Linked DNA regions of Cellvibrio sp. PSBB006. The protein of the gene in region 1 interacts with the protein of each later gene in a pairwise test. Links are inferred from orthologs where the notes say so. Each region holds a gene or a part of one and is shown on either strand. Other genes may lie near its edges.

The links.
Region 2: the proteins of ftsZ (region 1) and rlmN interact in binary tests that used the Escherichia coli proteins (3 or more experiments, as listed by UniProt). The link is inferred for Cellvibrio sp. PSBB006 from one-to-one orthologs.

Annotation. Positions count from the first base shown.
Region 1 is NZ_CP021382.1:1,992,311-2,000,160, forward strand. The notes cover bases 3,567-6,453. They hold ftsZ (cell division protein FtsZ), read right to left. Parts: upstream 5,652-6,453; coding sequence 4,482-5,651; downstream 3,567-4,481. Other genes in these bases: lpxC (UDP-3-O-acyl-N-acetylglucosamine deacetylase), read right to left, coding at 3,567-4,090; ftsA (cell division protein FtsA), read right to left, coding at 5,709-6,453. In the rest of the region: preprotein translocase subunit SecA, read right to left, coding at 1-1,818; CBR65_RS08235 (M23 family metallopeptidase), read right to left, coding at 1,928-2,860; more of lpxC, read right to left, coding at 3,179-3,566; more of ftsA, read right to left, coding at 6,454-6,947; CBR65_RS08255 (cell division protein FtsQ/DivIB), read right to left, coding at 6,988-7,833; CBR65_RS08260 (D-alanine--D-alanine ligase), read right to left, coding at 7,840-7,850. UniProt on the Escherichia coli protein: Essential cell division protein that forms a contractile ring structure (Z ring) at the future cell division site. The regulation of the ring assembly controls the timing and the location of cell division.
Region 2 is NZ_CP021382.1:1,349,089-1,353,756, forward strand. The notes cover bases 1-2,822. They hold rlmN (23S rRNA (adenine(2503)-C(2))-methyltransferase RlmN), read right to left. Parts: upstream 2,101-2,822; coding sequence 901-2,100; downstream 1-900. Other genes in these bases: CBR65_RS05565 (helix-turn-helix domain-containing protein), read right to left, coding at 1-79; pilW (type IV pilus biogenesis/stability protein PilW), read right to left, coding at 87-869; ndk (nucleoside-diphosphate kinase), read right to left, coding at 2,137-2,562; CBR65_RS05585 (SufE family protein), read right to left, coding at 2,758-2,822. In the rest of the region: more of CBR65_RS05585, read right to left, coding at 2,823-3,177; putative Fe-S cluster assembly protein SufT, read right to left, coding at 3,261-3,803; CBR65_RS05595 (iron-sulfur cluster assembly accessory protein), read right to left, coding at 3,853-4,212; CBR65_RS05600 (aminotransferase class V-fold PLP-dependent enzyme), read right to left, coding at 4,231-4,668.

The DNA.
Region 1 (7,850 bases):
GCCTAATGCCTGCATAAATCCACGCACGCGATCCGACGCAAAGATGCGCATCAAATTATCTTCAAGCGATAAATAAAAGCGCGTTAAGCCCGGATCACCCTGACGACCGGCGCGGCCGCGCAACTGGTTATCAATACGGCGGGATTCATGGCGCTCTGTACCGATAATATGCAACCCGCCTGCCGCAATAACTGTTTCGTGACGTTTTTGCCACTCGGCTTTAATAGCGGCAACTTGCGCTTCTGTCGAATTTTCCAACGCGGCCACTTCCGCTTCCCATTTACCACCCAACACGATATCCGTACCACGGCCCGCCATGTTGGTCGCAATCGTGACCGCGCCTGGGCGACCCGCCTGGGCAATAATCTCCGCTTCCTGTGCGTGAAATTTGGCGTTAAGTACCTGGTGTTTAATGCCCGCTTTATTCAAGCGACGTGACATTTCTTCCGAGGTTTCGATTGATGCAGTACCCACCAGAATCGGAGCATTTTTTTCCTGATAGGTTTTGATGTCCTCAACGATTGCATCGTATTTTTCTTCTACCGACAGAAAAACCAAATCGTTCAGGTCGACACGCTGTACTGTCTTATTGGTGGGAATTACCACGACATCAAGACGATAGATTTCGCGGAATTCATACGCCTCGGTGTCTGCCGTACCGGTCATGCCCGCGAGAATCGGATATAGGCGGAAATAATTCTGGAAGGTAGTCGACGCAAGTGTTTGACTCTCGCTTTGAATCGGTACGCCTTCTTTGGCCTCCAATGCCTGATGCAGACCTTCCGATAGACGACGCCCCTGCATGGTTCGGCCGGTGTGCTCATCAATCAAGACAACCTGATTCTCCTGAACGATGTACTCTACATCGCGATGGAATAATGCATGGGCGCGCAAGGCTGAATTAACGTGATGCAATAACGCCAAATTATTGGCCGCGTAGAGATTTTGGTCCGGCTGCAGTAATTTTGCTTCAATCAATAAATCTTCTACATGTTGATGCCCGCTTTCAGAGAGTTCCACCTGACGGGTTTTCTCATCAACAGAGTAGTCGCCTTCCCCGTCTTCTTCCTGTTGCGGTTTCAACCTGCCGACCAACTGGTTCATGCGCTTGTAGAGTTCAGAACTGTTTTCAGCAGCACCGGAAATCACCAAAGGTGTGCGCGCTTCGTCAATCAAAATCGAGTCGACTTCGTCCACGATGGCAAAATATAACGGACGCTGTACTTTATCGGCTTTACTCAGCGCCATGTTATCGCGGAGATAGTCAAAACCGTATTCGTTATTGGTGCCGTAAGTAATGTCCGCCGCGTAGGCTTCGCGCTTTAAAGCAGAAGGCTGCATGGATTGGATAACGCCAACCTTCATGCCCAGAAATTCATAAACCGGGGCCATCCACGCTGCGTCGCGACTGGCCAGATAATCATTCACTGTAATCACGTGCACGCCCTTACCAGTCAGGGCGTGCAGGTAGCTCGGCAGGGTTGCCACCAGGGTTTTACCCTCACCGGTACGCATTTCAGCGATACACCCTTCGTGCAGCGCCATACCACCGATAAGCTGTACATCAAAATGGCGCATCGACAAAACCCGGCGGCTTGCTTCACGCACCGTGGCAAAAGCTTCAGGTAAGAGCTGATCAACGGTCTCGCCTTGCTGGTAACGCTGACGATATTCGTCAGTTTTTGCCCGTAATTGTTCGTCAGTCAGCTTTTCCATGTCGGGCTCAAGCGCGTTAATTCGCGTCACAATCTTGCTCATGCGCTTGAGTTCACGATCATTTTTTGAACCGAATAAAGCTTTAGCTATAAAACCAATCATTTGATATACCGTAACTTATAAGAATGCAGATCTGAAATAAAATGAACCTGACAGCAAGGCTGGCAAGTAAACAGAAAGGTGCTTGTTAAAGCAAGCGGGGAGAGGAGAATTATCGGCTGGCGCGATGAATATAGGTTGCAGGATCGACAGGGCGACCGTGCTTGTAAACTTCAAAATGAACGTGGGGACCAGTAGAGCGACCGGTAGAGCCTACTAAAGCGATGATTTGACCTTTTTTAACTACATCACCCACTTTTACCAGATTACTTTTGTTGTGGGCATAGCGTGTGGCATAGCCGTTACCATGGTTGATTTCCACCATGTTGCCATATTCAGGGTGACGACCAGCAACAGTGACAACCCCGGCAGCAACCGAGATGACATCAGTGCCTTCACGGGCCGCGAAATCAACACCAGCATGGAAAGCAACATTGCCGGTAAACGGATCGGTTCTGCGCCCAAAACGGGAAGCCATCCAACCTTTTTGCACGGGTCGACCGGCAATAAAGATGTCATCCTGGATTTTGCGCTTGGCCAATAAAGCATCAAGCGTTTCCAGCTGTTGTTCGCGGTTTTCGATTTGATTAGAGAGCTGATCGATGATCCGAATCAGTTCAGGAGTAGACTGGGCCTGAGTGACAGCCGCTGTTTCCGGGCCGCCGACGGCAGGGGGCTGACTGAAATCGAACTCGCCTTCTTCCAGCTTGGCAACGGTAGTCAACCGCTCACCCAAAGCATCCAGACGCACGAGACGCGCCTGCATTTCTGCGATTTTCATCGTCAGCGCCGACAATTGTGCTTCGGCCTCCTGACGGGTTTTCTCCAGATGTTCTTTCTGGGCAATCAATTCATCTTCAAGCGCCTGACGGGACTCGGTATTAAAGAAGTCACCGTTGTCCTGCGTTTCAAGCCAGTTATAGCCAATAGCGCAGAGCACTCCAGGCATACCCAACAAGCAGACAGAAAGAAACGCACGAGTCCATCCCGCAATGGAGATGCTCCGTGACTGACCGTGATGCTTGTTGAGGATAATAATTTTCATGCAATGAATGTTATCTGATTTGCCTGAACCAATTATTAGTAATAGTAGGCATTTTAAGATTCTTGCTTAGACCAATATTGCCTTGTTGCGGATGTTTTATAACTCGAAGGACTTAAAAACCAACTTCTTTATTATAAACAATCACTTTGTCGTCCGTGATAACACGGATTTATAAGCAAAATTAGCACCAATTTCTGAAAAATCATCCGCCAATATCAGCGGGAGGTCGAAATATGGCACAGATGAAAGGTAATGATCAATAGAAAATTTCAACGACATCAGTTCACCAATGTCGTTGAAACTAAGACGGGGAAAAACTTAAATAGCCAATAAAGGCTTCATATAAGAGATGGGCGCAGCGTCCTCATCTTCAAATGTGACCACTTCCCAGGCATCTTTTTGAGCGATTAATTGGCGCAAGGATTTGTTGTTAAGGCCGTGACCCGACTTATGCGCTTTAAACTCACCAATCAGGCTATTTCCCAGAAGATACAAGTCACCGATAGCATCCAGGACCTTGTGTTTTACAAACTCATCTTCGTAGCGCAGGCCATCCTCGTTAAGGATGCGGTAATCATCCACGACGATAGCGTTGTCGATGCTGCCGCCCTTGGCCAAGCCTTTGGAGCGCAAATATTCAATCTCGTGCATAAAACCGAAAGTGCGCGCGCGACTAACTTCTTTTACAAAAGACGTACTGGAAAAATCCACCGACGTTTCAAGGGTACGCCCCTGAAAAACCGGGTGATCGAAATCGATAGAGAAAGTGACTTTAAAGCCTTCAAATGGCAGGAAACTGGCAATTTTATCGCCATCCTGCACCGTGACGGGCTTTTTGATGCGGATGAATTTTTTCGCTGCTGGTTGCTCTTGAATACCAGCAGATTGGATCAGAAAAACAAAAGGGCCAGCACTGCCATCCATAATAGGGACTTCCGGGGCGCTGACTTCAACAATAGCGTTATCAATACCCAGACCAGCCATGGCAGAAAGCAAATGCTCGACTGTTGATACGCGGACGTCGCCATTCATCAGGGTCGTCGACAGCGTCGTATCACCGACATTTTCTGCCTTCGCTTCGATCTCCACCACAGGGTCAAGATCCACCCGGCGAAACAGGATACCCGCATCCACAGGAGCGGGAAGCAGAGTCAAATAAATCTTTTGGCCGGTGTGTAACCCAACGCCGGTCGCGCGAATGGCATTCTTAAGTGTTCGTTGTCTGATCATTGCTTTGTGTTAGCCCTACCTGTTAGCTAGATTAGCAAGTGTACCCAAGGTGACTTTGGCGTGTACGCGACGTAAATTTTTTGCCGTCATACTCGCGATATCCTTATTGATGTCCCGCAGTCTAACCAAAAGTAATCCCGTTCAAAAAAGCAAGTCATGTTACCAATATATGTCGCAGGTCGCCAGCTAAGCGGCCTATAGGAAAAATCAATCTTTAGCGAACCTGGTCCCTGTCCGCTAAAAATAGTACTGCCCTGCGCTTTTTACGCATACCGGACCACTAACTCAGACACGTTCATTGACGAGTTGTGGTGCCGGTAAAGGCAATTTTCAAGTCGTCCGTCAGCGGCGACTGAGACTCGCGACATTCATTACCACTACATCCAATCGATCAATCCGCCTGGCGACGCAAGAATGCCGGAATATCGAGATATTCAAGATCCTTTTCTGCCATCGGTGCAACAGCCGCCGAAGAATGACTGTTGGCGCGCAAGTGCGCCGGACGATCCAATGCGCTGTAATCAATCTGACCATTGGAACGACGCGTGTTATCCACGATGACTTTTGTGGGCGCAGGTTTGGTTTCTTTAACCGCTGCGGTAGCCGCCGCACCCAAACCAGTTGCCACAACAGTCACGCGAAGCTCGTTGCTCATCTCTGGATCGATTACCGTACCAACCACTACAGTCGCATCAGCGGATGCAAATTCTTCAATAGTGTTACCCACTTCAGAGTATTCGCCGAGCGACAGATCAATACCGGCAGTGATATTTACCAGAATACCGCGCGCACCTTGCAGATTAACGTCTTCCAGCAGCGGGCTGCGAATTGCCGCTTCGGCTGCTTCGCGTGCGCGATTTTCACCTGTTGCACGACCGGTGCCCATCATCGCCATGCCCATTTCAGACATCACGGTGCGAACGTCAGCGAAGTCGACGTTGATCATGCCGGGACGGATAATCAGATCGGCAATACCTTGCACCGCGCCGAGCAATACATTGTTAGCGGCTTTAAACGCATCAAGCAGGCTGGTTGACTTACCCAACACCGCCAACAATTTTTCATTGGGAATGGTGATTAACGAATCCACGCGCTCCTGCAGTTCACGAATACCGGCGTCGGCAATAGCCATACGTTTGCGGCCTTCGAACGGGAAGGGTTTGGTGACCACCGCAACCGTCAGAATTCCCAGGTCGCGCGCAACTTCGGCCACTACCGGTGCACCACCAGTACCGGTACCACCACCCATGCCTGCGGCAATAAATACCATATCAGCACCGCGCAGGACCTCAGCAATACGCTCGCGATCTTCCAGCGCTGCCTGCCGGCCTACCTCCGGGTTAGCACCTGCACCCAGCCCTTTGGTCATGGAGTTACCCAGTTGTAACACGGTGCGTGCATCAATATCTTTCAGCGCTTGCGCGTCAGTATTTGCACAGATAAATTCCACACCATCAACGTTATTGGCAATCATGTGTTTGACGGCGTTACCGCCACCACCACCAACACCGATAACTTTGATAACTGCACTTTGTTGAATGCTATCGACTAATTCAAACATAGTAATACCCCTTTTTTCCCTTGAACGTGTCTGTTAAAAAATAAAACCTGGTTGCGTTTAAAAATTGCTTTGAAATAATTTCTTGAGCCGACTGATAATCGAACCCTGCTGTTCCCTCGAATGATGCGCAGCTCCCCTGCCCTCCTGTTGTTGCTTCATTGCATACATCAACAAACCGACACCGGTGGAATAAATGGGATTATTCACGATGTCAGTCAAACCGCGAATGGCGTGTGGTGCGCCAATACGAACGGGCATATGAAAAATTTCCTCCGCCAGTTCAATAACACCTTCCATCTTCGACGTACCACCGGTTAAGACAATACCGGCGGCAATCAAATCTTCATAACCGCTGCGCCGCAATTCCGATTGCACCAATGTAAACAATTCGTCGTAGCGCGGCTCCACCACTTCGGCCAATGCCTGTCGGGACAGATCGCGTGGTTGACGATCTCCCACACTGGGTACTTTGATCGTTTCATCCGGGCTGGTTAACTTTGCCAATGCGCAGGCATATTTAATTTTAATTTCTTCAGCATTAGGCGTCGGTGTGCGCAGCGCCATAGCGATATCGTTGGTTACCTGATCACCGGCAATCGGGATCACGCCCGTATGGCGAATTGCACCGTCTTTAAAGATGGCAATGTCAGTGGTACCGCCGCCAATATCCACCACACAAACACCCAATTCTTTTTCATCATCAGTCAGTACGGCATAACTTGAAGCCAATTGTTCCAAGATAATATCTTCAACTTCCAAACCACACCGACGAATACATTTTTCAATATTTTGCGCCGCATTGACTGCGCAAGTCACCAGATGCACTTTTGCTTCCAGGCGCACACCGGACATCCCCAAAGGCTCTTTCACACCGTCCTGGTCATCAATTAAAAATTCCTGCGGCAGGATGTGCAGAATTTTCTGGTCCGCTGGAATAGCCACGGCCTGTGCTGCATCAATTACACGATCCAGATCCTGCGGAAACACTTCACGATCCTTGATCGCCACGATACCGTGAGAATTCAGGCTGCGAATGTGGCTGCCCGCGATACCCGCGTAGACCGAGTGAATCTGGCAACCAGCCATCAACTCCGCTTCTTCAATAGCGCGCTGGATCGAAAGCACCGTGGATTCGATATTTACCACCACACCTTTTTTCAAACCGCTGGAGCGATGCGATCCGATACCGACAATTTCCAGGCGTCCTTCGGGCGTGATGGCCCCCACAAGCGCCACCACCTTGGATGTACCTATATCCAGGCCAACAATCATTTTGTTGTCACCAGCATTTGCCATTGGCGTAACCTCTTTTTAAATCATTCCAACCTTTGAATGATCACATCGATTTAATGTAATTTTTTTTCGCTTCTGAATCCGGCGACCATTGCACCGCAACGCCGTTGGTATAGCGCACATCAATTGCTGTAACGTCTTGCCAGACCTCGCTCAGGTGTTGGTCGTAGACCGTCATAAAGCGGCGCATTTTTTCCATCACCTGATCCCGACCAATGGCCACTTCCACATCACCTTTCAACATCAATCGCCAGGACTTTTTGCTATCACACTTCAACTCGATAACGTCCAGACCACGCGAGCGCAACAACTGCGATAAATCCTGATATTGCTGCATAATCTTGCTGGCATCAGCGGCGTTGCCTTGCAATAAGGGTAACGCCGCCAATGCATCAATATTGTCAACCTGCACCAACTCGCCGCGCTGGTTTAAAAAACCGTCTGTACCCCATCGCGCAATTGGCTGCTCCTCGGTGATGCGTACTTCCAGCGCATCGGGCCAACGTCGCGCCAGGGCGGCGTGCTCAACCCAGGGTTCACTTTCCAATGCCGTTTTCATGCGCATTAAATCCAGCTGCAAAAAATCTTCATTGATCTCTGCACTGATTAACGCCATAGCTCGCTCCTTGCTGATGTAATGAAAGTCACCCTCCACCATCACGCTGGCCAGCGGTCGATCAACCAGTTCCGCCACAGGCTCAGCGACAAAATACAGCGCTAATCCCAGCGCTCCGACTATCAAAACCAATCCCACTAAACGTCTTGACCAACGACCGGCATTGTCATTGTTGTTGTCGCCCAAACGGGCACCGCCGTAGCTGGGAACCTTGGTATTCAGTCCCTCTGCTCGTTTACTGCGCCGCCTGCCATTGACACTGCTGTCGTTCATGCTGATTTACAAACTGG
Region 2 (4,668 bases), 650 kb from region 1 along the record:
CACGCGCTTGCAGCAACATGGTACCCGGCGATACCGGCGTATTTGGAACGTCGTCTGTGGCTTGTTCAAATTCAGTCATTGGCAGCTCAATAACTCATCGTCTGTTTATATTCCAGATACTCTTTGGAATAGGGATAACGGTTTTTCAGCAACAAGGCATAGCTGGCCTCTTTGTCTTTATTACCGAAGATACGCTCAATCCGAATACCGAGTAATAAACTGCGCGCCGTGTGATTGCGCAGGATGGCATATTGATCAAGAAAACGTTTGGATTCCGCGTACTCTTTCTTTTGGAAATTAAGTTCCGCCAGTTCGATGTAAGGTGCCGCCAATTTGTTGTTCAACAAATTGGCATGAGCGAAAGCGCTTTCCGCTCGTGCTGTATTACCCAGCTTGGCTGCCGTTCGCCCGACATTGACCAACACCTCAGCGCGATCTGTGTAAGCAAGATCTTCACCCGCTATTTCAAATTGCTCGAAGGCTTCTTCATAACGTTTTGCACGGTAGAGAAACAGACCAAAATAGTTACGTGCTTCAGTAAAACTGTTGTCCTGCCGCAGAACGCGGCGATATTGTTCTTCGGCCAGTTTGGGCTCGCCCTCTAATTCATATAAGCGCGCTAACACAGCGGAAGCACCGGTAGAATTTTTATCAATTTCAAACGCTTTTTTCAGGTGATGCCGAGCCGATTCCCGATTTTTCTTTTGCACATAGCCGGACGCTAATTTTATGTGCAACTCCAATGCTTTTTCTTCATCAACACTGGAAACCCTGCGCCCTTCCATCTCGGTGACACAGGCAGATAACATCAGAATACTCATCAGGACCAATAGACGTGTGACGATGGCAAACATCAAGTTGTGTTGCATTGTTTTCTCCAGTCTACGATTCAACCTGCAATTATTGTGCGATTATTTTTACCGGTTGAGCTTCATCAAAACGTGCGCGGTAGCGCTCGCTGCGTTTGGTGATGTCGTTGATGGCTCCCGCGAGTTGTCCGCAGGCCGCGTCGATATCATCACCGCGGGTTGTGCGTACCGTCGTAATATAGCCGGCTTCCATCAGGATGTCCTGGAAACGGCGCAAGGCATTATTGCTGACCCGCTTGTAATTGGACAGGTTGAAAGGATTAAACGGAATCAAATTGATTTTGACTGGTACATCGCGCAGCAATTCAGCCAACTGATGCGCATGATGTGGTCGATCGTTAACCTGATCGATCAATGTGTATTCGATCGTGATTTTACGGTGCGTGTCCGGCATGGCCTGGATATAGCGCTTGGCAGAATCCAGCAGCATGGCGATAGGGTATTTTTTATTGATCGGCACCAATTCGTTACGCAGCTCGTCGTTAGGTGCGTGTAAGGAAATTGCCAGACAAGCATCGGTATACTGGCTCAACCGATCAAGTGCCGGCACAACACCGGATGTACTTAAGGTCACACGGCGCTTGGAGATTCCGTAACAGTTGTCATGCATCATCAAATTCATGGCATCGACAACGTTATCAAAATTTAACAAGGGCTCGCCCATGCCCATCAACACAACGTTGGTCACGCTACGCTGGGCATTGGCCTGCAATTGCCCGAAGGATTTTGCTGCAATCCACACCTGGCCGATAATCTCTGCCGCCGTCAGATCGCGGTTAAAACCCTGCTTTCCTGTTGCACAAAAACTGCAATCCAGCGAGCAGCCAACCTGGGATGAAACACATAAGGTACCGCGATCCCCTTCGGGAATATAAACCGTTTCGATAACATTTCCGCCGCTGACGCGGATCAGAAATTTACGCGTGCCGTCAGCAGAATCCAGTTGTTTCACAACCTCCGGCAGACGAATCTCTGCTACATCCTGTAACTTGCGACGCAACTCTTTGCTGACGTTGGTCATGTCTTCGAAATTGTCAGCGCCTAACTGGTGAATCCACTTCATCACCTGTACCGCGCGAAAACGTTTTTCACCCAGGCTCTCAAAAAAAGCCACCAGTTTGGCTTCGGGTAGCCCCAGCAGGTTGACCTTGGCGGTTGACGCAGCCGACTCCACGGCGACAGCGCCATCGGGCGCGGTATTGTCGGGAAGAATGTCTGACGAAGTGACCATGATGCTACCTGTGAGGCTGTTTACGATTGGATAACCTTAGCGTGCGAAGATTTCAACATTGCTGAAGAAATAGGCAATCTCACGCGCAGCGGATGTGGGAGAGTCGGAGCCATGTACGGCGTTGGTATCAATGGCAGTGGCAAAGTCAGCACGGATAGTGCCAGGTGCTGCTTTCTGCGGATCTGTAGCCCCCATCAGCTCACGATTCAACGCAATCGCATTCTCGCCTGACAATACCTGGACACACACAGGACCGGACGTCATGAAGTTAACCAGACCCTCAAAAAAAGGACGTCCTTTGTGCTCAGCATAAAAGCCCTCAGCTTCTTCACGGCTCAGATGCAGCATCTTAAGTGCCACAATTTTGAGACCAGCTTTTTCAAAACGCGCGAAGATTTCGCCAATATGATTCTTGCCCACGGCATCCGGTTTAACGATGGACAACGTCTGTTCTACAGCCATGCGAGACTCCAATCCTGTTTAACAATTAACTTTGGCCATCGCGCAATCCGGCGATAGGCCCCGGGGAAATAGAAAAATCGGCGAATTATACGCGGATCGGGGGACTTTTTATACGGGAAAACCCGGTGAAATCGGGATTGTCGCGATTGTGTGAAAAGCCGCAAGCATGAGCCCCACAGCAGTAGCAAACACCTGTCAACAGGCGGCGGCTGTGTCCTGGATGCGCTTCACCATCGCACGCAACCCGTTGCCGCGGGTCGCGCTTAGATGTTGCAACAGGTTCAGGGCGTTAAAATAGGCTTCAATGTCAAAGGCGAGGATCTCACCCGGTGTTTTGCCGTTATAGGCCGCCAGCACGACGCCCAACAAGCCCTTGACGATAAACGCATCGCTGTCCGCCGCAAAAAACAAACGACCATCGCGCAACTCGCTGATCAGCCAAACCTGACTCTGACAGCCGCGCACCAGGTTGACTTCGGTCCGATGCTCCTCCGCCAGGGGGGGTAGCTCCTTACCTAAATCAATAATGTATTTATAACGATCCTCCCAGGAGTCAAAGAAACCGAGGGTATCGATAATGTCATCGGCGCTGATATCAATGCCAAACTGCGTCATGAAAGGAAATCCAATGAGGTAAATTCCACCGCTATGCTCCAGGCTATGCAGGGAATTAAAAGGAAGCGCCACACCCTTCCTGATTAAAAAAACATCCCCGTTTCGAGCTGAGCCTCTTCGCTCATCATGTCGCGACGCCAGGGTGGATCGAAGACCAGGTCAACCTTCACCGACGCGACATTAGGGACTTTGCGAACGCGGTATTCCACATCTCCCACCAACACCGGCCCCATACCACAAGCCGGTGCCGTCAGTGTCATGCGGATATTGACCCTCCTGGCTTGCTGATCAATATCCACACCATAGATAAGCCCGAGATTAACCAGATCCACCGGAATCTCAGGATCATAAACGGTTCCCAAAGCTTGCCAGACCTGCTCTTCATGAATGCGATCATCGACCGGAGCTGGAAAACTGAGGGTCTCGGCAGGTAAACCCAGAGCCGCCGCATCGCTACCATCGACCCGTACCATCTGGCCGTGATAGGTCAGCGTGTAATTACCGCCCAGGGACTGGGTGATGGTGACAAAGGTGTCTTTGGGGATCGTAATAGGCGTACCGTCCGGCACCCGGCGCGCGGGACAGTCTTCCTGGGTGACGACAACACGTCTTTCTGTAGCTACCATAATTCAAAGACTCGTAATTCAAAGACCCGTAACTCAAAGACCCGTCACATCAATTCACGTTAAAACTTTCGCCACAACCGCAGTAATCCCTGGCATTGGGGTTGAGGAATTTCAGCTGGCGATTCACGCCCTCGGTAACAAAATCAATCTGTGTACCGCTGACCACTGCCAAACTGTCTTTATCGACCAGCAGCTCCACGCCCTCAGCCAACGCATAATGCAGATCATCCGCCTGCCCTTCGGGCACCAGGTCGATAACATACATAAAACCGGTACAACCACTTTGTTTGACACTCAGGCGAACTGCCCGCGCCTCTTTGTGACCGACCAATTGACGCTTAAAGTGCTCCACCGCCGTTGGGGTGACCGACACGGCCTGTTGCACGGGATCGAAGGATTCAACTGTCATCATGAGCTCCCGAAAGCCTTAAAGTAAGAAGGTTTTGGCTTTGTCCAAGGCGGCAAAAAGACGATCCACCTCGGCAAAGGTGTTATAGAAACTGAAACTGGCGCGCACGGTGCCCGGAATACCGAATTGATCCATCAAGGGCTGAGCGCAGTGGTTGCCAGTGCGTACAGCCACACCTTGTTTATCGAGTAGCATTCCCAAATCATGGGGATGCGCACCCTCCAGCAAAAAACTCATCACACTGGTTTTGTTTCCTGCCGTGCCTACCAATCGAATACCGTCAGTAGCACGCGCTTTTTCTTCTGCGTAACGAAGCAGTGCTTGCTCATGAGCCGCTGCGGCGCGCCGGTCCAGCTGATTCAGATAATCGATGGCGGCAGCCAAGCCGATAGCACCAGAAATATCCGGCGTACCTGCTTCAAATTTATAGGGCAACTGGTTGTAGGTTGTGCAGGC